4 regions of the Streptomyces sp. NPDC005775 genome follow, and region 4 is predicted to be linked to each of the others. Evidence: riboswitches for the same ligand, from Rfam matches in the RefSeq annotation. Region 4 holds a riboswitch; each other region holds the start of a gene.

What was found. Region 4 has a riboswitch for cyclic di-AMP ahead of ACFYPA_RS21050 (transglycosylase SLT domain-containing protein). Riboswitches for the same ligand answer to the same signal wherever they lie in the genome.
Positions count from the first base shown of each region.
Region 1: it holds a riboswitch for cyclic di-AMP, as region 4 does, so the genes downstream of both, ACFYPA_RS30080 (transglycosylase family protein) here and ACFYPA_RS21050 (transglycosylase SLT domain-containing protein) in region 4, are expected to answer to the same signal.
Region 2: it holds a riboswitch for cyclic di-AMP, as region 4 does, so the genes downstream of both, ACFYPA_RS19665 (M23 family metallopeptidase) here and ACFYPA_RS21050 (transglycosylase SLT domain-containing protein) in region 4, are expected to answer to the same signal.
Region 3: it holds a riboswitch for cyclic di-AMP, as region 4 does, so the genes downstream of both, ACFYPA_RS32560 (M23 family metallopeptidase) here and ACFYPA_RS21050 (transglycosylase SLT domain-containing protein) in region 4, are expected to answer to the same signal.

Region 1 covers NZ_JBIAIU010000015.1:140,712-147,821, forward strand. Annotated here, with positions in the region: gene ACFYPA_RS30055 (GtrA family protein) at 1-155, shown strand, start outside; gene ACFYPA_RS30060 (SurA N-terminal domain-containing protein) at 453-1,109, shown strand; gene ACFYPA_RS30065 (nucleoside triphosphate pyrophosphohydrolase) at 1,143-2,150, shown strand; gene ACFYPA_RS30070 (cytochrome P450) at 2,160-3,473, shown strand; gene ACFYPA_RS30075 (transglycosylase family protein) at 3,579-4,529, shown strand; cyclic di-AMP (ydaO/yuaA leader) riboswitch at 4,831-5,002, shown strand; gene ACFYPA_RS30080 (transglycosylase family protein) at 5,007-5,738, shown strand; gene eno (phosphopyruvate hydratase) at 6,048-7,110, shown strand, end outside.
Region 2 covers NZ_JBIAIU010000008.1:19,777-26,886, reverse strand. Annotated here, with positions in the region: tRNA gene ACFYPA_RS19675 (tRNA-Met) at 494-567, shown strand; gene ACFYPA_RS19670 (PP2C family protein-serine/threonine phosphatase) at 757-1,944, shown strand; cyclic di-AMP (ydaO/yuaA leader) riboswitch at 2,217-2,371, shown strand; gene ACFYPA_RS19665 (M23 family metallopeptidase) at 2,383-3,546, shown strand; gene ACFYPA_RS19660 (aldo/keto reductase) at 3,825-4,769, shown strand; gene ACFYPA_RS19655 (PrsW family glutamic-type intramembrane protease) at 4,784-6,397, opposite strand; gene trmB (tRNA (guanosine(46)-N7)-methyltransferase TrmB) at 6,556-7,110, opposite strand, start outside.
Region 3 covers NZ_JBIAIU010000018.1:26,303-33,412, forward strand. Annotated here, with positions in the region: gene ACFYPA_RS32550 (pitrilysin family protein) at 1-678, shown strand, start outside; gene ACFYPA_RS32555 (pitrilysin family protein) at 705-2,087, shown strand; cyclic di-AMP (ydaO/yuaA leader) riboswitch at 2,316-2,484, shown strand; gene ACFYPA_RS32560 (M23 family metallopeptidase) at 2,497-3,327, shown strand; gene ACFYPA_RS32565 (GntR family transcriptional regulator) at 3,547-4,254, shown strand; gene ACFYPA_RS32570 (HPr family phosphocarrier protein) at 4,443-4,724, opposite strand; gene ACFYPA_RS32575 (GNAT family N-acetyltransferase) at 4,899-7,110, shown strand, end outside.
Region 4 covers NZ_JBIAIU010000009.1:8,605-15,714, reverse strand. Annotated here, with positions in the region: gene ACFYPA_RS21060 (FecCD family ABC transporter permease) at 1-675, shown strand, start outside; gene ACFYPA_RS21055 (ABC transporter ATP-binding protein) at 705-1,538, shown strand; cyclic di-AMP (ydaO/yuaA leader) riboswitch at 1,835-2,020, shown strand; gene ACFYPA_RS21050 (transglycosylase SLT domain-containing protein) at 2,026-2,907, shown strand; gene ACFYPA_RS21045 (dihydrodipicolinate reductase) at 3,134-4,213, shown strand; gene ACFYPA_RS21040 (carboxymuconolactone decarboxylase family protein) at 4,210-4,689, shown strand; gene ACFYPA_RS21035 (GMC oxidoreductase) at 4,785-6,428, opposite strand; gene ACFYPA_RS21030 (antitoxin) at 6,626-6,814, shown strand; gene ACFYPA_RS21025 (hypothetical protein) at 6,981-7,110, opposite strand, start outside.

The DNA of each region.
Region 1 (7,110 bases), on a different contig from region 4:
GCGGCGTCTACCTGCTGGTCGACCTGGCCGGATTCAGCAGCCGGTACGCACCGCTCGTCGCGGCGGCGGCCGCCATCCCGATCACGTTCGTGGTCTCGCGCACGATCATGCTGCGGCCGGACACCCCGCCGAAAGCGGTCGAACGGGTCGGCTGAGCCGCGCCGCCGGCAGGCCACATCCCCAACTCCTGCCGAATCGTTGGTCGAATCAGTGGACCGGACCCGTTCCACTGCCCTGGAGCATCCGGCACTTGGGGGCGGCGTCGCGGGTCTGGGCACGCACATCCGCAGCGTTGTCGTCCATCACCATGGCTCCGCCATGCCTCAATCCTCCGCCTTGCGGCTGCACGCACCCGGACCCGCTCCTTTTCCCGCCCCCCAAGTGCCGGATGCTCTAGCATCGATCACCGCAAGGCCTTGTGCACCGCCGCACAATCTCCTCGGGAGGCTCCTTTGCACCGCCGCCGTCGCACCGCGCTCACCGTCTCCGCCGCACTGCTCGGCGCGGCGCCACTCCTCACCGCCTGCGGCAGTCAGGCCCACCCCGGCGCCGCGGCCCTCGTGGGAGGGGACCGGATCACGGTGGCCACCGTGCAGGGCCAGGTGGAGGACGTGCGCAAGGCGCAGGACGCCTCCGAGCAGGCCGCCCAGATCACCAACCAGTCCGGCCAGCTCGGCCGCGCCAAGCTGCACGGGCTGATCCTGGACCGGGTCCTGGACAAGGCCTCGGCGGACGCCGGGGTGACCGTCACCCGTGCCGAGATCCAGCAGATGCGGGCGCAGGCCGTCGCCCAGTACAAGGGGGAGGACGGGCTGCGCGCCGCGGTGCTCCAGGAGCGCTGGATCGCCCCGGACCAGATCGACACCTTCCTGCGCGAGCAGATCCAGCTGACCAAGCTCGGCCAGGCACTCGGCGCCGACCCGACGACGCCGGCCGGTACGAAGGTGCTCGGTGACGCGCTGACGAAGGCGTCCAAGGCGCTGAAGGTCGACGTCAACCCGCGCTTCGGCACCTGGAACAACCAGCAGATCCAGCTCGCCGAGTACAAGGCCCCCTGGATCACCCAGGTCACCAAGCCCGCCCAGTCGGCCGCGGAGGCCGGGGCCTGAGGACTGTCCGACGGCCGGGGTAGATTCGGCGGTGTGAACGCTGAAGACCCCGGCCGCATCGTCCTGCTCACCGCCAGCCACCGCGTCGCGCCCGGACTCCTGTCCTGGCCCGCCTGGCAGACCCTGCACGCCGCCGACCGGGTGCACTGCGGGGAACCGGGCCAGCCGCAGCTGCCGTACCTGCGCGAGGCGGGCGTCACCGTCACGCCCGGCGTGCCCGACGCGCAGGAGCTTGTGGACGCGTGCGCCGGCGGCGGGACCGTCGTCATCCTCACCGGCGGCGAGGGCAATCAGCCGCTCACCGACGGGCTGGCCCGGCTCGCCGGCTCGGGGCGGGTGCGGATGCCGAACCTGGAGCTGCTGCCCGGCTCGTACGACCTCCCGGGCGCCCGGCTGCTCGACCTCGTCCAGGTCATGGACCGGATCCGGCTCGAATGCCCCTGGACCTCGCAGAAGACCCACAAGGGCCTCGCCAAGTACGCCATCGAGGAGGCGTACGAGCTCGTCGAGGCGATCGAGGACGGCGACCGCGAGGAGCTCCGCGAGGAGCTCGGGGACGTACTGCTCCAGGTCGTCTTCCACGCGCGCATCGCCGAGGAGGACGAGGAGGAGCCGTTCTCCGTCGACGACGTCGCGGCCGGCCTCGTCGAGAAGCTGATCCACCGCCACCCGCACGTCTTCGGCGACGAGACCGCCGAGACGCCGGAGGACGTCCACGCGCACTGGCTGCGGACGAAGGCCATCGAGAAGCAGCGCGAGTCCGTCACCGACGGCGTGCCGCTCGGCCAGCCCGCCCTGGCGCTCGCCGCGAAGCTCGCGAGCCGGGTCCGTACCGCCGGACTCGACGTGGCGCTCCCCCAGGGCGGCAACGAGGACGGCGCCGAGGGCGACGACATCGGCTACCGGCTCCTCGCGCTGGCCGTGCGCGCCCAGGAGGACGGCATCGACCCGGAGGCCTCCCTGCGCGCCGCGGGGCGTGCGTACCGGGACGCGATCCGGGCGGCGGAGGGCGTCCGCCAGCCGCACGGGACGGGCGGATAGCGTCGGAGGGTGAACGACAGCTCCGACCCCGCCCCCGCCGGCTGCCCCGCGCACGCGACGCCGCCCGCGCCCGAACTCTTCACGTGGGAGTTCGCCACCGACCCGTACCCCGCCTACGCCTGGCTGCGCGAGCACAGCCCCGTGCACCGCACCACCCTGCCCAGCGGGGTCGAGGCGTGGCTGGTGACGCGGTACGCGGACGCCCGGGAGGCCCTCGCCGACAACCGGCTGTCCAAGAACCCGGCGCACCACGCGGAGTCCGCGCACGCCAAGGGGAAGACGGGCATCCCGGGCGAGCGCAAGGCGGAGCTGATGACGCATCTGCTGAACATCGACCCGCCCGACCACACCCGGCTGCGCCGGCTCGTGTCCAAGGCGTTCACCCCGCGTCGCATCGCTGAGTTCGCACCGCGTGTGCAGGAGCTGACCGACCGGCTCATCGACGGGTTCATCGAGAAGGGCGAGGCGGACCTCATCCACGAGTTCGCCTTCCCGCTCCCCATCTACGCGATCTGCGACCTGCTCGGCGTCCCGCGTGAGGACCAGGACGACTTCCGCGACTGGGCGGGCATGATGATCCGCCACGGTGGCGGCCCTCGCGGCGGGGTGGCCCGTTCGGTGAAGAAGATGCGGGGCTATCTCCTCGAACTGATCCACCGCAAACGTGAGAACCCGGGGGACGACCTGATCTCGGGGCTGATCCGGGCGAGCGACCACGGTGAACACCTGACGGAGAACGAGGCCGCCGCGATGGCCTTTATCATCCTATTTGCTGGTTTTGAGACCACGGTCAATTTGATCGGCAACGGTGTCCACACCCTGTTGGGCCACCCGGAGCAGCGCGAGCGGCTCCAGCGTTCCCTGGCCGCCGGAGAGGCGGAGCTGCTGGCCACCGGGGTGGAGGAACTGCTGCGGTACGACGGTCCGGTGGAGCTCGCGACCTGGCGGTACGCCACCGAGGCGCTGATGATCGGCGGTGAACGCATTGGCGCGGGCGACCCGGTGCTCGTCGTGCTCGCGGCTGCCGACCGGGACCCGGAACGCTTCGACGGGCCGGACACGCTCGACCTTTCCCGGCGCGACAACCAGCACCTCGGTTACGGTCACGGCATTCACTACTGCCTGGGAGCGCCGCTCGCCCGGCTGGAGGGGCAGGCCGCCCTCGCCACCCTCCTGAAGCGCCTCCCCGACCTGCGACTTGCGGGGGAACCTGCCGATTTGCGGTGGCGTGGCGGGCTCATCATGCGCGGACTGCGCACGCTGCCGGTGGAGTTCACGCCGGGGCCGGCCCTCGCCAAAGGTGACACTCTGTCAACACTGTGACTTTCACGTGATCTCTGCTGCATCGACTTGTGACACACGTTCGAGTCCCGCTAGGTTCACCGTTCGACTCACCAGTCACTCGTCAGTCACACGGAAGGCATCCCCATGGGCTCCGCGAACGGCAGACACCGTCGCCCTCGGCAGGCACCCGCGATCATCGTCGCCGCAGGCGTGACCGGATCCGCCATCGCCATCCCGCTGCTCGGCGCGGCAGGTGCGCACGCCGCCGACGCCTCGACCTGGGACCGGGTGGCCGAGTGCGAGAGCGGCGGTATGTGGAGCGCCGACCTCGGCAACGGCTACTACGGCGGACTGCAGTTCTCCCAGGAGGTGTGGAAGTCGTACGGCGGCGAGTCGTACGCCGAGCGCGCGGACCTCGCCAGCCGCTCGCAGCAGATCGCCGTCGCGGAGAAGGTCCTGGACGACCAGGGGCCGAAGGCGTGGCCGAGCTGTGCGGTCATCTCGGGGCTGGCCGTGGACACCGGTCTGCCGGGTGTGGATCCGGGCAGCACGCCGTCCGCCGACCCCGCCGGGAGCGCGGACCCGTCCGCGAGTGCCGATCCCTCGGGGGACGCCACCGCGTCGGACGACGCGTCACCGGAGGCGCCGGCCGCGCCGGCAGACGGGTCGAAGGGTGAGGGCGAGAAGCCGGACGCCTCCGCGTCCCCGTCGGCCACGTCCTCCGCGACCGCCTCCACCGAGCCCGCGGACGAAGCCTCCGATGCCGGGGAGGGCCCCTCCGGCGGTCAGCAGAAGGCCGGCAAGCACCGCGGTACGCCGGCCCCCGAGGGGGCCCGGGAGAGCGGCCGCGTCAGTGACCGGGACGCGGGGCGGCATGCCTCGCGAGGTGACGGTGACGCACGCGACACCGAAATTCCGGCTGCTGACGGCACGTACACCGTTCGCTCGGGCGACAACCTCTGGGCGATTGCTGACGCACAGAAGCTGACCGGTGGGTGGGCGGCCCTGTACGAGGCGAACAAGGCGGAGGTGGGTTCCGACCCGGACCTCATCCTGCCTGGCCAGAGCCTCGATCTGGGCGTGGGGGCCGAATGAGTGCGGTCTGATCATTAGCTGAAAATACCTCGAAATTTGGGGTAGTTAAGAGGCCTATGTCCCACTTTTGACCAAGTGAGACATGGGTCTCTTTGCGTGAACTGGCGTGTCTTGTCCGGGAGGTCCCGTCGCATCCGTCCCCACCTGCGCAAACAGGGGTCCCTGGGGTGCAAGTAAGGGCTGTTTATGCGGTATGTCTATCTTTGGATATGCGGGTTGAGTGTGTTTACGGTCGGAACCGCTCGCACCGCGGGCCCCGTCGATCGTCACGCCGAATCCTGCCGTCGGTCGAAGGGAACAGACGCGTAAAGCGCCGTAGGCAGGAGCGGGGGACCCAGGTAAGCGCCGGGCTCGATCGTCACAGGACGCATCAGGACCGGCTTGGGGTGAAGTCGAGCGCTAGGACGCACGACCGGGCAACTCACTTGGCCCGAACCCGACAGCTCACCTCGCAGGCGTCGGTGAGGAGAAGTCTCGATGCTGCTCAACAGCAAGGGCAACAAGCACCGTCGCCCGTCCAAGGCCGTCCGTATCGCCACGCTCGCCGGTGTCGCCGGTGCCGCCATCGCCGTGCCCCTGATGGGTGCGACCGGCGCGTCCGCCGCCTCCGTCTCCACGTGGGACGCCGTCGCCCAGTGCGAGTCCGGTGGCAACTGGTCCATCAACACCGGCAACGGCTACTACGGCGGTCTGCAGTTCTCGCAGTCCAGCTGGGCGGCCGCCGGCGGTACGCAGTACGCGGCCCGCGCCGACCTGGCCACCAAGTCGCAGCAGATCGCTGTCGCCGAGAAGCTCCTCGACATGCAGGGCCCGGGCGCCTGGTCCTGTGCCGGTGCCGGCAACCTGAGCAACGACGGTGTCGACCCGGGTGTCGACACCGGCTCCTCCGCCGCCAAGACGGAGACCGCCCCGAAGCAGGAGGCGCCGGCCCAGAAGGCCGAGCCGAAGAAGGCCGAGCGCAGCGAGGCCCCCGCCACGAACCGCTCGGACCGCGCCGCCGCTCCGAAGAAGACCGTCACCACCCCGACCGGCAAGAAGGTCGCCAAGGGTGACGGCGAGTACAAGGTCGTCACCGGCGACTCCCTGAGCGAGATCGCCGCCGCCCACAAGGTCAAGGGTGGCTGGGAGCAGCTCTACAAGCTGAACAAGGACATCGTCACGGACGCCGACCTGATCTACCCGGGTCAGCAGCTCCACCTGACGAAGTAGTCGCGATCCCTCCTCGCTGAACTCTCCGGCCGCCCCGGCCCGGTGCGCACCTTCCCCCCGTGCGTACTGGTCCGGGGCCCCGGTGTGTGGGGGAGGTGCGGCGGCCGGTTTCGGCGGTGAGCGTTCAACTGTTGTAGTTACTAGCCAGTAAAATTCTGGCCGTTTGCCCCGCTGTGCCTGCCCTTGGGTCCTTTTTCGTCCCAGGGGACGGGCGGTCGGCCGGTTGGGGCGGCCCGGCCGGTTAGGCTCTTGGCGCAAGGCCAAAGCGACCCTGCACCACCAGCGTCACATCCCAGAAGGAGATGCCTCGTGCCGTCCATCGACGTCGTCGTAGCCAGGGAAATCCTCGACTCCCGCGGAAACCCCACGGTCGAGGTCGAGGTCGGCCTCGACGACGGCAGCACGGGCCGTGCTGCCGTGCCGTCCGGCGCCTCCACCGGCGCGTTCGAGGCCATTGAGCTTCGCGACGGCGACCCCAACCGCTACCACGGCAAGGGCGTCGAGAAGGCCGTCCTCGCCGTGATCGAGCAGATCGGCCCGGAGCTCGTCGGTTACGACGCGACCGAGCAGCGGCTGATCGACCAGGCGATGTTCGACCTGGACGCCACGGAGAACAAGGGCTCGCTCGGCGCCAACGCCATCCTCGGCGTCTCGCTCGCCGTGGCCCACGCCGCGTCCGAGGCCTCGGACCTGCCGCTGTTCCGCTACCTCGGTGGCCCGAACGCGCACCTGCTGCCCGTCCCGATGATGAACATCCTCAACGGTGGGTCGCACGCCGACTCCAACGTGGACATCCAGGAGTTCATGATCGCGCCGATCGGTGCGGAGTCCTTCTCGGAGGCCCTGCGCTGGGGCGCCGAGGTCTACCACACGCTGAAGAAGGTCCTGAAGACCAAGGGCCTGTCGACCGGTCTCGGTGACGAGGGCGGCTTCGCGCCGAACCTGGAGTCGAACCGCGCCGCCCTGGACCTCATCGTCGAGGCCATCAAGGAAGCCGGCTACGCCCCGGGCAAGGACATCGCGCTGGCGCTCGACGTGGCCGCCTCGGAGTTCTACAAGGACGGTAAGTACGAGTTCGAGGGCAAGTCCCGCTCGGCCGCCGAGATGACCGAGTACTACGAGGAGCTCGTCTCCGCGTACCCGCTGGTCTCCATCGAGGACCCGCTGTACGAGGACGACTGGGCCGGCTGGAAGGTCATCACCGACAAGATCGGCGCCAAGGTGCAGATCGTCGGCGACGACCTCTTCGTCACCAACCCGGAGCGTCTGGCCCGTGGCATCGAGGAGGGCTCCGCCAACGCCCTGCTCGTCAAGGTCAACCAGATCGGTTCGCTGACCGAGACGCTGGACGCCGTCGAGCTGGCCCAGCGCA
Region 2 (7,110 bases), on a different contig from region 4:
TCCAGACAGGCTGCGATGAGAGACACGGGAGCGGCCGGCGGAGCGACTGCGCGCTCCAGGGCCTGCTCGCACGGGCAGCCCGCCGGTCCGGGGGATGCAGCAGTTACCTTGCGGCAGAACACGTGTTCCTTGCAACACCTTCTCGTTTCCAACACTTTGACGTTCCGGACGGAGAACACGCAGCGGCCTCCAAGGGATCCACCGGGGCCATTCCGGGTGACCGTCTGGGAGCTGTCCGGGGATGTGGACATGCGTTCGCCTCCCAAAGCGGGCCCGACGCGCTCTTGTTCGAGGTCGCCGACACCGATCCGCCCTCTGGTGCCCGGTGGTTGGGGACGAACGTCCGGTGGACGCGCGCAGGTGTCCAGGTGCTCCGGGAGGGCATGTGGGCGCTGCGCGGTCGAGCAGACCCCGGCTGCCGGGACGTGCGCGCGGGCGTACGCGCCGGGTGGTCTTGAGTGCCTCGAACATGCCGTAGAGTTGTGTTTACCGACGCGGGGTGGAGCAGCTCGGTAGCTCGCTGGGCTCATAACCCAGAGGTCGCAGGTTCAAATCCTGTCCCCGCTACTGAAGAATCAGGCCCGGCATGCATACAGCGTGCCGGGCCTGATTCGTTTTACGCCGTCGGCCCGCCGGGTCGCTCGGTGCGAGCCGCACAGCGCGTACGCGTACCCCCATTGGCCGACGAGGAGTCGCATCGCGATCCCTGCTCCGGTAAGTCTGGGGGGTGGTGCGCGGTACCGTCCGCGGCCGTGGATGCGCCGGGCAGGAGACCAGCAGGTGGGGAAGCGGGAGAAGCGGCGGCGAAGGCGCGCCGGGGGTGTGCGGACCCGCCGGTTCGTCCGGGCGCTCCCTGCCGTGATGATCGTCGGGGGTGTGCTGTTCGATGCCGTGAGCCCACCGAAGTTCACTGCCATCCCCTTGTACGCGGCGGCTCCGCTGATCGCCGCTCCGTTCTTCTCGCTGGCCGCCACCATCGGTACAGGTGTCGCCGCGCTGCTGGCCGTCGTGGGGCTGCGGGCCTACAGCGGCACCCTGTTCCAGGTCGTGCCCGTCATCGAACTGCTCACCGTCCTCACCGTCTCCGTGCTCGCCGTCGTGATCAACGGGGTGGTGCGCCGGAGCAACGAGCAACTGGCCTCGGCACGCGTCATCGCGGAGACGGCCATGCGGGCCGTGCTGCCGACCCCGTCCGAGCGGATCGGCGGGCTGCATGTGGCGGCCCGGTACGAGGCGGCCCAGGCGGACGAGTTCGTCGGCGGTGACCTGTTCTCGGTTACGGACACCCCGCGGGGCGTGCGGCTGGTGGTCGGGGACGTGCGGGGCAAGGGGCTGGACGCCGTCGAGGCGGTGGCGGTGGTCATCGGTGCCTTCCGGGAGGCCGCCGAGGAGGCGGAGACCCTGGAGGATGTGGCGCGGCGACTGGAGCGCGCACTGGCGCGGGAGTCGAGCCGGCGTGGCGGCCTCGACGCGGTCGAGGGCTTCGTCACCGCCGTGCTCGCGGAGATTCCGCCGGGTGAGTCCAGGGTGCGGATCGTCAACCGCGGCCACCCGGACCCGTTGCTGCTGCACTCGGACGGGGCGCTGGAGGTGCTCGGGCCGTCGCTGCCCGCGCTGCCGCTGGGGATGGACCTGGGGGTGTGGCCGGACCGGGCGGACGAGTGGGACCTGCCCGCCGGCGCGACGCTCCTCCTCTACACGGACGGCCTCTCCGAGGCCCGCGACGCCGGAGGGGTTTTCTACGACCCTGCCGAGCGGTTGCGGGGGCGGATCTTCCCGGGGCCGGAGGAGCTCCTCTCCGCGCTGACCGATGACGTGCGCCTGCACACGGGGGGCGAGTCGACGGACGACATGGCGCTCCTCGCGGTCGCCCGTCCCGCCGAGGGGCAGCCGGACCGGCGCAGAACCGTGAAGATCGTCGGACTCGGGGGCGGCGGCGGGTGAGCCCGGCGCCGGAGCGGGCCGGGAACGAGCGGTTGACGCCGATGCCACCGTCCGTAATCGAAGGGCACCCCTCCGCATAACGATTGACGCAACGTCAGAAAATGGGTACCGGATGAGGGGCGATCAACTCGCCCGATTCCACCCGGTTGTGTCCCGTAAAGTCCAGGCCAAAGACGTGAACGATCAGTGGGAACGGCTTGGAATCGGACCCCGGTGTCTATTAACGTTCGATAACGCAGCGCGGTTGTCCCAGCCGCCGTCAGTGGCGGCACCGTGCGCGAGCGCCGAATTCCGCAAGGGAACCGGGGAACCACCTACATGGGGTGAATCGGGCATCTCTGTCTTGTTCGTGAGACGGAGGCACCCGTAGGAGACCTTCCTGCTCCGAACCCGTCAGCTAACCCGGTAGGCGAGAAGGAAGGAAAGGAGTGCGCCCCCGTGGCGTCCAACAAGCCTGCCCCCGAAGCTCCCTCCCGGTTCGGGTCCGAGTACGTCGATGACTTCGCGACCCGGCCCGCCACCGCTTTCGGTACGGAGTACGGGGCCGACTACGCGACCGACTACGGGACCGATCGGGGCAGCGACTTCGGCAACGACTTCCGCGCCGACGAGACCGGGCCCGAGCGGGCCTGGGAGGAATGGAACCCCACCGAGGAGTCCGTCCGCCCCGTCCGCGGCAAGCACCGCGTCGCCAAGCAGCGCAATGGTCTGGCCCGTAGCTCCACCGTCCTCGGCGTCGGCGTCATCGCGGCCGTCGGTGCGGGTGGCATGGCCACCGCCCAGAGCAAGCCGCCGGTCTCCATCTCCCTTCCCGATTCCATCGCGGACAACCTTCCCGACGCCAAGTCCCTCCCCGGCGTCGGCGCACTGTTCTCGGGCGGGTCCGAGGCCGAGGCCCAGGAGGCCGTGGTTGCCTCAGCCCCGCTGACGACCGCCGGCATCACCACCGCCGAGGCCGAGCAGGGCTCCACCGACGCGGGTGAGGCGCTCCGCGCCCGCATCCTCCAGCAGGCCGAGCAGCAGCAGGACGCGGCCGACGCCGAGGTCAAGGCGGCAGCGGAGACGGCCGCCGCCGAGAAGGCGGCCGCCGAGGCGAAGAAGCAGCAGGACGCCGCCGAGGCCAAGATCGCCGCAGAGAAGAAGAAGGCGGCGGAGGAGGCGGCGAAGAAGGCGGAGGCACTGCGCCTCGCCAAGCTCGCCGCCAGCTACGCCATCCCCACCTCCTCGTACACGATCACTTCGACCTTCGGCGAAGCCGGATCGATGTGGTCCTCCGGCTACCACACGGGCCTCGACTTCGCGGCGCCGACGGGTACGCCGATCAAGGCGATCCACAGCGGCACGGTCAAGTCGGCCGGCTACTCGGGTTCCTACGGCTACCGCACGGTCCTGGAGCTGGAGGACGGCACGGAACTGTGGTTCTGCCACCAGTCCTCGATGGATGTCAGCATCGGCCAGAAGGTCACCACCGGTGACACCATCGGACGCGTCGGCGCGACCGGCAACGTGACCGGACCGCACCTCCACCTGGAGGTCCACACCGCGGACGGCACCGGCATCGACCCGATGGCCTGGCTGCGCGCCCGGGGCCTCACGGTCTGAGACCGTTCCCCCGCCGGATTCCCGGCCCCTGAAACCCCGGCAGCCCTGACGCTCACCCCCCGACGTCAGGGCTGCCGGTCTGTTCCCGTTGGTACGTCGCGGCCGTCCGTACGTGCCCGCCCGTCTGTACGCGGCGCTCGTTCCTACGTCGCGGCCGTCCGTACGCGGCGCTCGTTCCTACGTCGCGGCCGTCCGTACGCGGCGCCCGTTCGTACGTCGCGGCCGTTCAGATGTACGGGCCACGGAATAGTGGAGCCGGTGGAAGCGGTTATTCCCCCATGACTTCTCTCCGCAAGCTCGGCTCGTCGAGCCTTCAGGTCTTCCCCCTCGCCCTCGGGGGCAACGTCTTCGGCTGGACCGCCGACGAGGCACAGTCCTTCGCCGTCCTCGACGCCTACGTGGCGGCCGGCGGCAACTTCGTCGACACCGCCGACGCCTACTCGGCCTGGGTCCCCGGCAACGAGGGCGGCGAGTCCGAGACCCTCATCGGCAAGTGGCTCGCCGCGCGCGGCAACCGCTCCGACATCGTCGTGGCCACCAAGGCCGGCGCCCACCCCGCGTACAAGGGGCTCTCCGCCCCCACCATCAAGGCCGCCGCCGAGGAGTCGCTGCGCCGGCTCGACACCGACCACATCGATCTGTATTACACGCACTTCGACGACGAGACGGTCCCGGTCGAGGAGATCATCACCGCCCTCGACCAGCTGGTGAAGGAGGGCAAGGTCCGCGAGATCGCCGCTTCCAACATCAGCCCGCAGCGGCTGCGCGCCTCGCTGGACTTCTCGGAGCGCGAAGGGCTCGCCCGTTACGTGGCCCTGCAGCCGCACTACAACCTCGTCTCCCGGGACACGTACGAGGGCGAGCTCCAGGACACCGCCGCCGACGCCGGGCTCGCGGCCGTCCCGTACTACGCCCTCGCCTCCGGGTTCCTCACCGGCAAGTACCGCCCGGGTACGGCCGTGGAGAGCGCCCGGGCCGGCAGCGCGGGCACGCACCTGGAGTCGGAGCGCGGCCGGAAGGTGCTTGCCGCGCTCGACAGGGTGGCCCAGGAGCGGGATGCGGAGGTCGCGACCGTGGCGCTGGCGTGGCTGGCCGCGCGGCCGACCGTCGTCGCGCCGATCGCCTCCGCCCGTACCGTCGAGCAGCTTCCCGCGCTGGTGGCCGTCGCCGGTCTGCGGCTCACGGACCAGGAGCTGGCGGCCCTCACCGAGGCTTCCGCCTGAGCCGCGCGCCCGGTTTACCCCGGCGGGTTCGTGTAGGGGGGCCGGGGCCGGTTGTCAGGCGCGTGCGTGTAGGGCGCGTTCGCGTACGGCGCGTGCGTGTACGTGGGTGCGCTGTACGGCGGCGCGCTGTAGGGCTGACCGGCGTACGGGTGCGCGGGGTGCGGGTACGGCTGGTGCGCCGCCGGCGTGAACCGGGGGCGCAAACGGCCCGTGGCCTGCGCCGCGTGCGCCAGCGCGGGGCCGGCGGTCTCCCTGCGCTGCCACAGGTGGTGCAGCAACTCCCGCTCGCGTTCGGCGAAGTCCGGGCCCGCCGTGCCGCGGCGGGCCTGTCGGCGCAGAAAAGCCAGCGAGGTCGCGAACGACTCGTACTCGGCGACCGTCCGTGCCGCCTGCCTGCCCCGCGCCTTCACCTCCTTCCGCGTCGCCGCGGATATGTGGGGGTGGGCGTGGGCAGCGTGGCGAGCGTGCGCGGGAGCGTATGCCGGGTGGTTCGCGGGGCCTCGGGGCCTGCTGAACGGGCCGCCCGTGGCCGCTGCCGCCGCGCATTGGCGTGCGATGTCCCGGGCCATGCCGCGGGCCCGCATCGAGGAGAGGGCGAGGGGCTCGGCGGGGGACAGCCAGCCGGCCGCGGCGTACGCCGGCAGCTCGACGCCAAGGGTACGCAGCTCGCGTCGGCGGGCCCAGATCGCCAGCCAGGTCACCAGCCCGAAGGCCGGGACCATGAAGGCCCCGTACACGGCGTAGAAACCGTACGGGCCGAACGAGGACGACCCGTTCCACAGGGCGTGCATGCCCATCGCGAGGAGCAGGCCCAGCAGCGGAAGCGCGAGGCGCCGGACCCGCTGGTGGCGGGCACTGCTCGCCGCGATGCCGAAACCGATGCCGGTCAGCACGGTGAAGAGCGGATGGGCGAACGGCGACATCACCGCCCGGACGAAGAACGTCGCCACGGTCACGGAGGCGAACCCCGAGTTCAGCTGCTGGTCCTCGCCGAAGGCATTGCCCAGATAGAGGATGTTCTCGGTGAAGGCGAACCCCGTCGCGGTGAAACCGGCGACGACCACGCCGTCCACGATCCCGCCGAAGTCCCGTCTGCGGAACAGGAAGATGAGCAGTACGGCCGCGGCCTTGGCGCTCTCCTCCACGACGGGCGCTATGACCGTGGCGCCCAGCGTGTCCGCGCTGCCCGGGTCGGCCGTGGCGGTGGCGATCCACCGCGTCGCGAAGGAATTCGCGAGGATCGCGACCAGGGCTGCCGCGCAGGCTCCCCAGGCGAAGGCGAACAGCATGGTGCGCCATGGGCCCGGCTCGACGCGGTCGAGCCAGCGGAACGCCGTCATCAGCACCGGGACCGGCAGCACGGCCAGACCCAGCCCCACGAGGAACCCCTGCGTCCCCGTCTGGTCACGGACCAGGGCGAGGATCACCAGACCGCAGAGCGCCAGCACGGTGAAGACGGCGACGACGCGGAGCGTCCTGCTCCGCCACAGCATCCCGACGCGGCGCGGACGGTAACGCCACTGGCCCCGGTCCGGCACGGCAGACAGGGCCTCGCCGACCAGATGCTCCTCGAGCACCGGTACGGCCGGCTGCGAATGCCGCTGCTGCTGAACAGACCCGTCGGACACCCCACGACCCTAACGAGCGGCACTGACAACGGCCATGGCGCATGGACCGCACCCGGATCGACGGGGTTCGACGGAAGACCGCCCAGGAGCTGTTCACAGGCCCGCCGAGGACCGCCCGGAGGTCGGCCGGGGGCCGGTCGGGGGCGTTCCAGGGCCCTTCAGTGGCGGGCGAAGAGCAGGTCGTGCACCACGTGGCCCTTGTCCAGGCCCTGCCCCTCGAACCGGGTCAGTGGCCGGAACGCCGGCCGTGGCGCGTAGCCGCCGTCCGCCGCCGTGTTCTCGAAGCGGGGGTGAGCGGTCAGCACCTCCAGCATCTGCTCGGCGTACGGCTCCCAGTCGGTCGCGCAGTGCAGGACCGCGCCGGGCTTCAGGCGCTGCGCCGCGAGGTCGAGGAACTCCGGCTGGATCAGCCGGCGCTTGTGGTGGCGCGACTTGGGCCACGGGTCGGGGAAGTACACCCGCAGCCCGTCCAGGGAGTCCGGCTCCAGCATCTCGCGCAGCAGGATGATCGCGTCACCGTTGGCGACCCTGATGTTGGACACGCCGTTGCGGTCCGCGAGACCCAACAGGTTGCCCTGCCCCGGGGTGTGCACGTCGACGGCGAGGATGCCGGTGCCCGGGTCGTCGGCGGCCATCTGCGCGGTGGCCTCGCCCATGCCGAAGCCGATCTCCAGAACCACCGGGAGCCCGTCGAACAGCTCCGGCAGATCCAG
Region 3 (7,110 bases), on a different contig from region 4:
AAGCAGCCGCCGCGCGACGGCGCGCTGCCCGAGGTCATCGGCGGCCAGTTGCGCGAGGAGGTCCGTGAGGAGGTGCCGGCGCGCGCGCTGATGGCCGCCTACCGGCTGCCGCACGACGGTACCCGCGAGTGCGACGCCGCGGATCTCGCGCTGACCGTTCTGGGCGGCGGCGAGTCGTCCCGGCTGCACAACCGCCTGGTCCGCCGCGACCGGACGGCCGTCGCGGCCGGATTCGGGCTGCTGCGGCTCGCGGGCGCGCCCTCGCTCGGCTGGCTGGACGTCAAGACGTCCGGTGGTGTCGAGGTGGCGCAGATCGAGACCGCGGTCGACGAGGAGCTGTCCCGGTTCGCCGAGGAGGGCCCCACGCCCGAGGAAATGGAGCGCGCCCAGGCCCAGTTGGAGCGCGAGTGGCTGGACCGTCTCGGCACCGTCTCGGGCCGCGCCGACGAACTGTGCCGGTTCGCCGTGCTGTTCGGTGACCCGCAGCTCGCCCTGACCGCCGTGCACCGCGTGCTCGACGTGACCGCGGAGGAGGTCAAGGCGGCCGCCCGGGCCCAGCTGCGGCCCGACAACCGGGCGGTGCTGGTCTACGAGCCCGTCGAACCGGCGGAGTCCGCCGAAGAGGCGGAAGCGGACGCCTCCACCGACACCGACGCGCCCGAAGGAGCGGACAAGTGACCGACGCTGCCGCGACTGGAGTTTCCATGGAGTACCACCCGCAGCCCGCCCCTGGCACGGCCAGGCCCTGGGCCTTCCCCGCACCCGAGCGCGGCTCCCTGCCCAACGGCCTCACGGTGCTGCGCTGCCACCGCCCGGGCCAGCAGGTCGTCGCCGTCGAGATCTTCCTCGCCGCGCCGCTGGACGCCGAGCCCGAGGGCCTGGACGGGGTCGCCACGATCATGTCGCGTGCCCTGTCCGAGGGCACCGACAAGCGGAGCGCCGAGGAGTTCGCGGCCGAACTGGAGCGCTGCGGCGCCACCCTGGACGCCCATGCCGACCATCCCGGTGTCCGGGTCTCCCTGGAGGTCCCCGTCTCCCGGCTGGCCAAGGCGCTCGGCCTGGTCGCCGAGGCGCTGCGGGCCCCGGCCTTCAGCGACAGCGAGATCGAGCGGCTGGTGGGCAACCGGCTGGACGAGATCCCGCACGAGCAGGCCAACCCGGCCCGCCGTGCCGCCAAGCAGCTCTCCAAGGAGCTCTTCCCGGCCACGGCCCGCATGTCGCGCCCCCGGCAGGGCACCGAGGAGACCGTGGCCCGGATCGACTCCGCGGCCGTGCGCGCCTTCTACGACGCCCACGTCCGCCCGTCCACCGCGACCGCCGTGGTCGTCGGGGACCTCACCGGCATCGACCTGGACGCGCTGCTCGCCGACACCCTCGGTGACTGGTCGGGCAACACCGCCGAGCCCCGCCCCGTCCCGCCGATCACCGCCGACGACACGGGCCGGGTGGTCATCGTGGACCGTCCCGGCGCGGTGCAGACGCAGCTGCTGATCGGACGCATCGGCGCCGACCGGCACGACAGCGTCTGGCCGGCCCAGGTGCTCGGCACCTACTGCCTGGGCGGCACGCTCACCTCCCGGCTCGACCGGGTACTGCGCGAGGAGAAGGGCTACACGTACGGCGTGCGGGCCTTCGCCCAGGTGCTGCGCTCCTCGGCCCCGGACTCCGCCTCCGGGGCGACGGGCGCCGCGATGCTCGCCATCAGCGGTTCCGTGGACACGGAGTCCACCGGCCCGGCGCTGGAGGACCTGTGGAAGGTCCTGCGGACGCTCGCGGCCGAAGGGCTGACGGACGCCGAGCGCGAGACGGCCGTGCAGAACCTCGTGGGTGTGGCCCCGCTGAAGTTCGAGACGGCGGCCTCCGTCGCGGGCACCCTCGCCGACCAGGTCGAGCAGCACCTCCCGGACGACTACCAGGCGCATCTCTACGCCCGCCTCGCCGACACCGGCACGGTGGAGGCGACGGCGGCCGTCGTCAACGCCTTCCCGGAGGACCGGCTGGTCACGGTCCTGGTCGGGGACGCCGCGCGGATCGCCGACCCCGTCCGGGCGCTCGGTATCGGTGAGGTGTCGGTCGTGACCGGCTGAGCCGAGCGGTCACTTCACCCGATACCCGGGCAAACGGATGGGTCACCGGAAGGTCCTGGCGGAGCGGTCTCCGTCAGGACCTTCCGGTTTGTCTGCTTTGTGGGAGAGGTTGCCCGTCTGCCCTGTGGGATGCGCTACAAAACGGCCTGTCCGTTTGGTGGCGGGAAGTGCCCCCGTCTAGCGTCGGCTCGGCTGTCCGTCACTCGTATGCCGCATCCGTGACGTACCGGGCAGTCATCGCCGAGTCCCCGTCAGGCGCGAGCCAGGGGAGCCGGGGACCCACGTAGTCCCTGGGGTGAATCGGATGCCTGAGCCTCGTGCGAGGCCGGGGGATCCGTAGGAGACCTTCCTGCTCCGAACCCGTCAGCTAACCCGGTAGGCGAGAAGGAAGGAAAGGACCAGCCACTTCATGGCGTTCACCCGTGCCACCGGGAAGCACCGTGCCCCGAGCCGTCTGACGCGCACCGGCGCGAAGGCCGTCGGCATCGCGACTCTGGCCACCACCGGCGTCATCGGAGGACTGGCTTCCCCGGCCCTCGCCGCGGACACCGAGACCCCCGCCGTCAGCGACACCGGCCTCACTCAGATCATCGCCATCGAAGGCACCCTGGCCGAGCGGATCGACGCACAGGCGGACGCCCAGCAGCACCAGGCCGACGTTGCGGAGAAGAAGGCCGAAGCCAAGAAGAAGGCCGAGGCGAAGAAGGCGGAGGCCAAGGCGAAGGCGGCCGCCAAGGCCAAGGCCGCCGCGAAGGCGAAGGCCGCCGCCCGCGCCGAGGAGGCCCGCGAGAGCGCCACCCGCGCCGCCCGCTCCGCCGAGCGCACCCGGCTCGGCTCCTTCCAGCTCCCCGTCGCCGGTTCCTACGTGAGCACGGGCTACCAGTCCAGCGGCTCCATGTGGTCCTCCGGCAGCCACTCCGGCATCGACTTCCACGCCGCGTCCGGCAGTTCCGTCGTCGCCGTGGGCGCCGGTACGGTCGTCGAAGCCGGCTGGGGCGGGGCGTACGGCAACAACATCGTGCTGCGGATGACGGACGGCACGTACACCCAGTACGGCCACCTCTCCTCGATCGGTGTGACCGTCGGCCAGAGCGTCGGCGGCGGCGAGCAGATTGGTCTCTCCGGCTCGACCGGCAACTCGACCGGCCCGCACCTCCACTTCGAGGCCCGCACCACCCCCTCGTACGGCTCCGACATGGACCCGGTCGCCTACCTGCGCGCCCATGGCGTCTCGGTCTGACCGGGACGAAGACTTCTCGGTGAAGGCCCCGGCTCACGCCGGGGCCTTCGTCGTGTCCGCGTTCCGGGACGGTCCGCACGGGCCGTGCCCGAACGGCCGGATGCCAAAAGATATTCATGAATTTCCACCCGCCGTCGGAAATGCGACCGCATTGCAATAGAGTCGCAGGACAGGCGTCGATCGGCCGTGTTTCGCGGGGATTAAGGCGGAGGTTCGGACATGCGCATTCCGGCGCATTCGGTATGCACGGCAATCCGTGAAGACATCGTCTCGGGTGTCTTCGAGCGTGGCAGCCGACTCACCGAGGAGGTGCTCGCACGCCGTTACGGGGTGTCCCGCGTGCCGGTACGGGAAGCATTGCGCACCCTGGAGTCCGAGGGCTTCGTGGTCACCCGCAGACACGCCGGAGCCTGCGTCGCCGAGCCCACCGAGCAGGAGGCCGCCGACCTCCTGGAGGTCCGGATGCTGCTGGAGCCGCTGGGCGCGGCGCGCGCGGCCCATCGCCGTACGGACGCGCACCTGAAGGTGCTCCGCGGCCTGGTCAGGCTCGGCCAGGAGCGTGCCCGCCGGGGAGAGGGCGAGGACCTGCGCTCCCTGGGCGTCTGGTTCCACGAGACGCTGGCCCAGTCCTCCGGCAGCCCCGGCCTGATCGCGCTGCTCACCCAACTACGGCACAAGACCGCCTGGATGTTCGCGATCGAGCACCCGGCCCGTCCGGCCGACTCCTGGGCCGAGCACGGAGCCATCGTCGACGCCGTGGCGCGCGGTGACGCGGAGAGGGCGAGGGCCCTGACCGCCCAGCACGCGGAGCGGGCCACTGCCGCGTACCGTCCGCGCCGCCCCGGCCGGCCGGACACCGCAGCGGCCCGCCCCGACCGGGTGAGGACTTCGCAACATGCCGTAAACACCCCGAGCGGCCGACATTAACAATTGTGCCGTATACAAAGAACAGGCATTCCCTGCGGCCTTTGTTTCCGCTGCCCGAATTCGCCCGGTGAGGCTCTTCGGCGGTCCACGCCTCTTTGCTGAACAAATCTGAACAAAAGAGCCGCGGCTCCCGGTCGGGGGTGCCGCGGCTCTTTCGCAGGAATTCCCGCGTGTGTGACCTGTCCGGGTCAGACGGTCTCCGGAAGCTCGTCGAGCCCCTCGGCGACGAGCTTGGACAGACGGTCCAGAGCGGCTTCGGCGTTGTCGGCCTCGGAGGCGAGCACGATCTCCTCGCCGCCCTGCGCGCCGAGACCGAGCACCGCGAGCATGGAGGCCGCGTTCACCGGGTTGCCGTCGGCCTTGGCGATGGTCACCGGGATGCCGGAAGCCGTGGCGGCACGGACGAAGATGGAAGCGGGGCGGGCGTGCAGGCCCTCGGCCCAACCGACGTTGACGCGGCGCTCAGCCATGGTTCTGCCCTTCACGAATCAATGGTTGTCTAGACCAGTCTCTCATGCAGTGCGCGATGCTCCCGGCCGACCCGCGGACCGCTTACCACCCGCGCCGCACCGTCGCCCGGCCACCCTCAGACTGCCCCGGCCCCGGGCCCCACGCGACCGCTGCCGGAGTCGTACGCTTTGCCCATGCAGCCCTCTCCGGAGCAGAGTCCGCATCACGCCTACCCCGATCACTGGGAGGCGGACGTGGTGCTCCGCGACGGCGGCACCGCGCGCATCAGGCCCATCACCACGGACGATGCCGACCGGCTGGTCAGCTTCTACGAGCAGGTCTCCGACGAGTCGAAGTACTACCGCTTCTTCGCGCCCTACCCCCGGCTCTCCGCCAAGGACGTCCACCGCTTCACCCATCACGACTACGTCGACCGGGTGGGCCTGGCCGTCACGGTGGGCGGCGAGTTCATCGCCACCGTCCGCTTCGACCGGATCGACGCGCGGGGCAGGCCCGCGTCGACCCCGGCGGACGAGGCCGAGGTGGCCTTCCTCGTCCAGGACGCCCATCAGGGCCGCGGCGTCGCCTCGACCCTCCTCGAACACATCGCGGCCGTCGCCCGCGAACGCGGCATCCGTCGCTTCGCCGCCGAGGTGCTGCCCGCCAACAACAAGATGATCAAGGTGTTCCGGGACGCCGGATACACCCAGCAGCGCAGCTTCGAGGACGGCTCCGTCCACCTCACCCTCGACCTCGAACCGACCGCCGAGTCCCTCGCCGTCCAACGCGCCCGGGAACAGCGGGCCGAGGCCCGCTCCGTGCAGCGGCTGCTCGCTCCCGGCTCCGTCGCCGTCATCGGCGCCGGCCGCACCCCCGGTGGCGTCGGCCGCACGGTCCTGCGCAACCTCCTGGGCGCCGGCTTCACCGGCCGCACCTACGCCGTGAACAGCGCGTTCGCCGCCGACCAGGCCACGATCGACGGTGTGCCCGCCCACCGCTCCCTCGGCGAGATCGGCGAACCGGTCGACCTCGCCGTCGTCGCCGTACCGGCCGACCGGGTTCCCGAGGCCGTGGCGGACTGCGGGGAACACGGCGTCCAGGGGCTCGTCGTCCTGTCCGCCGGATACGCCGAGTGGGGGGCCGAGGGCCGCGAACGCCAGCGCGAACTGGTGCGCCAGGCCCGCTCGTACGGCATGCGCATCATCGGCCCGAACGCCTTCGGCATCATCAACAACTCCGAGGCCGTCCGCCTCAACGCCTCCCTCGCACCCGAGCGCCCCGCCTCCGGACGCATCGGGCTGTTCACCCAGTCCGGCGCGATCGGCATCGCCCTGCTCTCCGGGCTCTACCGGCGCGGCGCCGGGCTCTCCACCTTCATCTCGGCCGGCAACCGCGCCGACATCTCCGGCAACGACTTCCTCCAGTACTGGTACGAGGACCCGGACACCGACGTCGCCCTGCTGTACCTGGAGTCGCTCGGCAACCCCCGCAAGTTCACCCGCCTCGCCCGGCGGACCGCTGCCGTGAAGCCGGTCGTCGTGGTGAAGGGCGCCCGGCACAGTGGTTCCACGCCGCCCGGCCACGCGGTGCCCATCAGCCGGATCCCGGATGCCACGGTCTCCGCGCTGATGCGGCAGGCGGGCGTGATCCGCGTCGACACGGTGACGGAGATGGTCGACGCGGGCCTGCTCCTCGCCGACCAGCCGCTTCCGGCGGGCGGACGGGTCGCCATCCTCGGCAACTCGGAGTCCCTGGGGCTGCTCACGTACGACGCCTGCCTGGCGGAGGGGCTGCGCCCGCGCCCGCCCATCGACCTCACCACCGCCGCCACCCCGCAGGACTTCCGGGACGCCCTGGCCGAGGCGCTGGCCGACGAAGGCTGCGACGCGGTCGTCGTGACGGCGATCCCGTGGGTGGGCGAGAACGGAGAGGCGGAGTCGGGCGACGGCGAGGTCCTGGCCACGGCCCTGCACGCGGCGGCCGCGACCGGTCCGGCCAAGCCGGTGGCCGTGGTCCATGTGGAGATCGGCGGCCTCGCCGAAGCCCTGGCCGCCGCGACCAGCACGGTGGCACAACAACGTCCGGCCACGGCGTCGCCCGCCCTCGGGGTACCGGGGCGCCCCGCAGGCCAACCGCCCACCACTCCGGCAGCAACCCCGGCAACCCCGGCCCCCGGCAAGGCTGCCGACGACGCCGCCCCCGACGCCCCCCGCGCCGTCGGACGGATCCCCGCCTACCCCGCCGCCGAACGCGCCGTCCGCGCGCTCGCCGAAGCCGTGCGCTACGCCCAGTGGCGACGCCAGGCCGCCGTACCCGGAAAGGTGCCCGAGTTCCTCGACGACACCATCGACGAACAGGGAGCGGCAGCCCTCATCGACACCCTGCTCGGCCAGGACCCCGATCCGC
Region 4 (7,110 bases):
GCGGGCTCCGCCACCGGCATGGTCGGCAACTGGTGGCTCGGTCCGATCGGTGCCGTGGGCGCGGCTGTCGTGGTCGTCCTGTGCGCCGGGGGAGCGGGCAGCGCGGGCTACCGACTGCTGGTGGCCGGGATCGGCGTCTCCACCTTCATCGGCGCCGTGAGCGACCTCATCATGTCGCGCGAGAACGACAACACGGCAGGCGGCGTGTTCCTCTGGGCCGTCGGCAGCCTCAACGGCCGCGACTGGGACGCCGGCATGCCACTGGCCGTGGCCCTGCTGTTCCTCGTCCCGCTCTCACTGGCGGCCGGCCACCGCCTTCAACTGCTGCGCTTCGGCGACGAGGTGGCGAGCTCCCTCGGAGTCGACCTGCGGCGGGTGCGTACCGTCGCGCTGGGCCTGGCCGTGCTGCTGGCCGGTACGGCCGTCGGGGTCGGCGGCCCCATCGCCTTCGTGGCGCTCGCTGCCCCGATCCTCGCCCAGCGGCTGACCGGTCCCACCCGCGTCCCGGTCACCGGCTCGGCGCTGACCGGAGCCGCGCTGATCGCCGCGGCCGACGCGATCGGACGTGTCGCCGCTCCGGTCGAACTGCCCGTCGGGGTCGTCACCAGCGTCCTCGGCGGCCCCTTCCTCCTGTGGGTACTGCTGCGGCCCGACCTGGCCGCCGGAAAAGCGTGAACCGTCATGACCGAGAAAGCGAGCCGCACATGACCGAGAACCCGACCGGTACGAAGGCGGGCCTCGAAGTCCGTGGCCTGCACGCCGGATACCCCGGCCGTCCCGTCGTCGAGAACGTCGACCTCACCGTCCCCGCCGGGCAGGTGGTCGCGATCGTCGGCCCCAACGGCTGCGGGAAGTCGACCCTGCTGCGGACCGTCGCCCGGCTCCACCGCCCCGAGTCCGGCACGGTCCTGATCGGCGGCACGGACATCTGGGAGACCGGCCGGCGCAGGGCCGCCCACCATGTCGCCCTGCTGCCCCAGTCGCCGCGCGCCCCCGAGGCGGTCACCGTCGCCGGTCTGGTGCGCTACGGCCGCAGCCCGCACCAGGGGCTGCTGCGCCAGTGGTCGCGCGAGGACGAGCAGGCGGTACGCGAGGCGCTCGCCGCCACCGGCACCACCGCACTGGCGGGGGAGCGCCTCGACCGGTTGTCCGGCGGTCAGCGCCAGCGCTGCTGGCTCGCGATGGTGCTGGCCCAGCAGACCCCGGTCGTCCTGCTGGACGAACCGACCAGCGCCCTCGACCTCGGGCATGCCGTCGAGGTCCTGGAGCTCGTGCGCGAGGTCGCGGCCACCGGCCGCACCGTCGTCATGGTCCAGCACGACCTCGCCGCCGCCGCCCGGTACGCCGACCTGCTCGTCGCCATGAAGGCCGGCCGCGTCATCGCCCGCGGCGCCCCTCGCGAGACGGTCGACGAGGCCCTGGTGAAGGAGCTGTACGCGCTCGACGCGGACATCCTGTCCGCCCCGGGCGACGGTTCTCCGGTCGTGGTGGCGCGCAGCCGTGCCGCCGTCACCACGCAGCCTTCAGCCGTTTCGTAATGTCCAAATAGAGTAATTTGTCGCATTAATTACAAGCGCAGGACGAGGGCTGCGCTCCTTCGGGTCACGCGTCCTTGAAACCGTCAAAACGCCCCTTTCGGACACAGTGGCCAGCGTCACGTTTCCCGGCCCGGACGCGGAACCGGAAGGGCCGGTTCCCAGATGTCCCAAGAAAGTCGGCCCGCGCCGATGTGACCGGTGTCGCACATTTCCTTTGATTGATCTTGCGCGTCAATTGTGATCACGAATTCCGGGCTTGTTTCGCTCTGCCTTTCTCGCTTACGGTCACCGTCAATCCGGATGGAACGCCGAATCCTGCCGCCGTCCGGTAACCCGACACCACTCACGTACGGCAGGAGCGGGGGACCCAGGTTTGCCGCCGGTCCGGAAATCCGGAGCGGCTAGGGGTGAAGTCGCCATGTGCGACCGGACATCTCCAGTCCGAACCCGACAGCTCACCTCGCAGGCGGCGGAGAGGAAAAGCGCCATGCCCATCAAGGGTCACCACCGTCGTTTCAAGTCCAGCACCCTGACGCGCGGTTTCATCGCCGTGAGCGCGGGCGGAGCCGTTCTCGCGCTCCCCCTGCTGACTGCCGGATCGGCTTCCGCCGCCCCGGTCAAGTCGGTCGTCGCGGAAAAGACCGCAGCGCCGACTTCCGTGGCCGGCAAGGAAATTGCCGCACAGAAGGCCGAGTCCACCACCTATTCCGTGGTCTCCGGCGATTCGCTTTCCAAGATCGCCCGGGGGCATTCCCTCAGTGGCGGCTGGGAGCAGCTGTACAAGGACAACCGGAACGTGGTCGGCGGCAACCCCGACCTGATTCACCCGGGCCTGAAGCTGACCATCGGCGCCAAGTCCACGGCCGCCGCCCCCAAGGCCGCGACCAAGAGCGAATTCAAGGCGGAGAACACGTCCGGCAGCGCCTCGCAGCCGTCGGCAGACCGGGCCGAGAGCACCGACCGCGCCGACCGCTCCCAGCGGACGACCGTGACGCCCGTCGCGGAGGAGACCGCCTCGACCGCCCCCGCGCAGACCGCGACGGCGTACACCGACGACCTCGACGGCTGGATCAAGGAGTCGCTCGCCGTCATGGCCGAGCACGGCATCCCCGGCAGCTACGACAGCATCCACCGCAACATCCTGCGCGAGTCCTCGGGCAACCCGCAGATCGTCAACAACTGGGACTCGAACGCCGTCGCGGGCACCCCGTCCATGGGGCTCCTCCAGGTCATCCAGCCCACGTTCGACGCCTTCCACGTGCCCGGCACCTCGCTGGACATCCTGGACCCCGTCGCCAACATCACCGCCGCGTGCAACTACGCCGCCGCCACGTACGGCTCGATCGACAACGTCTTCGGGGCGTACTGACCCCACCGCGGTCCCGCCGCGCGGGGAGCCGTGAACAGGGGTGGAAGGGAGCTGACCCGCTCCCTTCCACCCCTGTTGTCATGCCACGCGGGCCCTGCCCCGCACGGGCCGGCTCCTCCCGGTCCCGGACCCGCGTACTGCGGACGCGAGGTCATCGCCGGCCCACTCCCAACCCGGTGCGCGATGGCACTATGAACCTTTCATCCCGCGCGCTACCCTCCGCCGCATGATTTCCACGGTGGTCTGGGGTACCGGCAATGTCGGCCGCGCGGCCATCCGCGCGGTCGAGGCCCATCCGGCCCTGAAACTCGCGCACGTACTCGTCCACGACCCCGCGAAAGTGGGCCGCGACGCGGGCGCCCTCGCCGGGCTGGACCGCGATCTGGGCGTCACCGCGACCGACGACGTCGACGCGGTGCTCGCCACCGCCCCGCGCGCCGTCGTGTACGCGGCCTCCGGCGACATCCGCCCCGATGAGGCCCTGGCCGACATCACCAGGGCCGTGGCAGGGGGCGCCGTCGTCGTCACCCCCGCCCTGTACGCGCTCTACGACCAGCGGAGCGCCCCGGCCGAGCTGCGCGAACCGGTGCTCGCCGCCGTCACCGGTGGCGGCGGCTCGCTCTTCGTCTCCGGCGTCGACCCCGGCTGGGGCAACGACGTCCTGCCCCTGCTCATCAGCGGACTCGGCACCACGATCGACGCGATCCGCTGCCAGGAGATCTTCGACTACTCCACGTACGACCAGCCCGATTCGGTCCGCCACCTCATCGGCATGGGGCACCCCATGGAGTACGAACCCCTCATGCTCGCGGCCTCCGTCCCGACCATGGTGTGGGGTGGGCAGATACGCCTGATGGCCCGGGCCCTGGGCGTGGAGCTGGACGACATCCGCGAGACCATGTCCCGCCGGGCGCTCGAGACGACCGTCACCACCAGGACGATGGGCGCGTTCGAGGCCGGCACCCAGGGCGCGGTCCGCTTCGAGGTCCAGGGCATCGTCGAGGGCGAGCCCCGCATCGTCATCGAGCACATCACCCGTATCCATCCGTTGTGTGCCCCGGACTGGCCGTCGCCGCCCGACGGCGCCGGTGCCCACCGGGTGATCATCGAGGGGCGCCCACGCATCGAGGTCACCGTCGAGGCCACCGACGAGGGCGAGAACCGCTCGGCGGGCGGCAACGCCACCGCGGTCGGCCGGCTGGTGAACGCCATCGACTGGCTGGTGGAGGCGGAACCCGGACTCTACGACGCGCTCGACGTCCCCCTGCGCCCCGCAGCCGGCCGACTCGGAAGGAAGCAGTCATGATCATCGACATCCCCGAGGGCCAGGAGCCGATCGGCTACGTATGGGGCGACATGGTCCCCGGCATCGGCATGGCCGCCGCCGGCTTCTCGCTGTCGGTGTACGAGCACACGACGCTCGGGCTCCGCGAGTTCGAGGCGGCCAGGCTGCGCATCGCGCAGATCAACGGCTGTCTCTTCTGCCTGGACTGGCGCACCGAACGCGACGGTCACAAGGTCGAGGAGGAGTTCGCCGCGGCGGTGAGCGACTGGCGCACCACCGGCGCCTTCGACGACCGGACCCGGCTGGCGGCCGAGTACGCCGAGCGGTACGCCCTGGACCACCACGGCCTGGACGACGCGTTCTGGGCCCGGATGACCGCGCACTACAGCCAGCACGAGATCGTCGAGCTGAGCATGAGCATCGGCTCCTGGCTGGCGTTCGGCCGGCTCAACCACGTGCTGGGACTCGACGCCGTGTGCGTGCTGCCGGGGCACTGAACGCGCCGCCCGACGGGGCCCGGTCGCTGCGCGCGTCCAGTAGGAGGCCTGCCCGCCGCCTCCTACTGGAAGGTTCGCTCCTTCGGCCAGCGCCGTCACAGGTCGGTGGCGATGATCTTCTCGATGTTCCGTTCGGCGAGGGCCGTGATGGTGACGAACGGATTGACGCTGGTGTTGCCGGGGATCAGCGAGCCGTCGATGACGTACAGGCCCGTATAGCCGTGAAGACGGCCGTAGTTGTCGGTGGCCCTGTCGAGGACCGCGCCGCCGAGCGGGTGGTAGGTGAGGTGGTCCCCCCAGATCTTGTGGACACCGAACAGGTCGGTCCGGTAGATCGTCCCCTCCTTGGCGTTGATCTTGTCGAAGATCGTTTTCGCCATGTCGATGGAGGGCTGCTTCCAGGCCGTCTGCCAGTCCAGGTCGACCTTGCCCGTGGCGGCGTTCCAGGAGAACCGTGCGCGGTGCGGGTTCTTCGTGATCGACAGGTAGAACGAGGCGAAGGTCTCGATCCCGGTCGGCAGTGGTGCGACTTCGGCGAAAGCACCCCCGGCGTCCCAGTTGTCGATGCCCCCGCACGGGATGCTCGACTGGACCGCGCCGGTCGGGTCCCACAGGTGGTTGGCGCGGCCGCACATGACGTTGCCGTTGTCGCCCCAGCCCCTGCCGACCTCGTCGCTCAGACCGGGCAGCGCGCCCGTGGCCTTCAGCCGGGTCAGCAGCTTGCTGGTGCCGACGCTGCCCGCGGCGAAGAACACCTTGTCCGCGGTGACGGTCTTGGCGGCCACGACGCTCCCGTCGGTGCGGAGTTCGTCGATGGCGACCGTATAGCCGCCGCCCGGCGCGGGGGCGACGGACGTCACCTGGTGCAACGCCGAGACGGTGATGTTGCCCGTCGCCGCGGCCTGGGCGAGGTAGGTCTTCTGCAGCGACTTCTTGCCGTAGTTGTTGCCGTAGAGGATCTCACCGGCCAATGCCGACTTGGGTACGGTGCCGGCCGCCTCCTTCTCCATGTAGTCCCAGTCGTACACGTCGGGCACGAAGACGAACGGGAAGCCGGAGCGCTGGGCGTGCTTGCGACCGACGCGGGCGTACTGATAGCAGTCCACGCTGTCGAACCACGCCGGGTCGACCGTGCCGACCCCGAGGCCGGCGTTGGCGCGCGGGTAGTAGGTGCGGTACATCTCGTCCGCGTCCACCGACGGGAGGACGGCACCGAAGTTCTCACGCCTGGGCGTGACCGCCATACCGCCATTGACCAGGGATCCGCCGCCGACGCCGCGCCCCTGGTACACCGTGATGCCGCTGAAGTCCTCGGCGTCCAGGATGCCGGTGTAGCGGGGGATCGCCCGGTCGATGGGGAAGCCGAGGAAGTTGCTGAGGGGCTGCTTGCTCTTCGTGCGGAGCCAGTACGAACGGCCGTCGGGCTTGGTCGTGTTCGCGAAGATCTTGCCGTCCGCCCCGGGAGTGTCCCAGGCCATCCCCATCTCGACGAGATGGACGTGGACACCCGCGCGGGCGAGGCGCAGGGCGGCGACCGAGCCTCCGTAGCCGGTGCCGATCACCAGGACGGGGACATGGTCCCCACTGCCGATCACGGCGGCCGCCGCGGAGGTCCGGGCCTGAGCGGCCGTGGCGCGACCGGCGAGGGCTGAGGCTCCCAGAATGAAACCTGTTCTCGCCATGAATCCGCGACGCGAGACACCGCTCGATCCCTTGTGGGGTAAGCTCGAATCCGTCATGTGACGTTCCTCACTCTCTGATCGAATGGGAACGAGTTCTACTGGCGCTCGCGTGAGAAGTCACTACATACCTCTGGGTAATTTCCCCGAGCCCCCGGCCGTTCGTCGTCGGTAGCGGGGCCGCCCTCGTCCCGGGGTGCGGCGCCGGGGTATCGCATGGATGCTGGGATGGTCAGCGTTCCATGAGGAGGAAAGTCATGAGCATGCTCGACAAGATCAAGGACCTGATCAAGGGGCATCCCGACCAGGCCCGCAAGGGAGTCGAGAAGGGTGGCGACGTCGTCGACAAGAGGACGGGCGACAAGTACAGCGGCCAGGTCGATTCCGCCCAGCAGAAGCTCAGTGACCAGTTCGGTGACCGCCGTCCGCCCACCGGCGAACGGTAGGGCGCCGCACCCTCCGCAGGGCCTCCGCCCGTTCGGGTGCGGGCCCTGCGCCGCGCCGTGGAGGCGCCGGGATGCCGCATGACGCGGGAGCGGCGGCCACCCTGTTCACGGTGGCCGCCGCTCCCGCGTCATGTCGTCGTGCGGTGGCGCCCGGGTAGCCGGAAGCTCAGTTGTGACCGAACTTCCGCTCGCGCTTGTGGGACACCTGCTCGGAGATCGCCTTCACCGCATCGGGTGCGGACGCCGCGCTCGTCTGCTCCTTGGACTCCGTGGCCGTGGACTGCTCATGGCCTCCG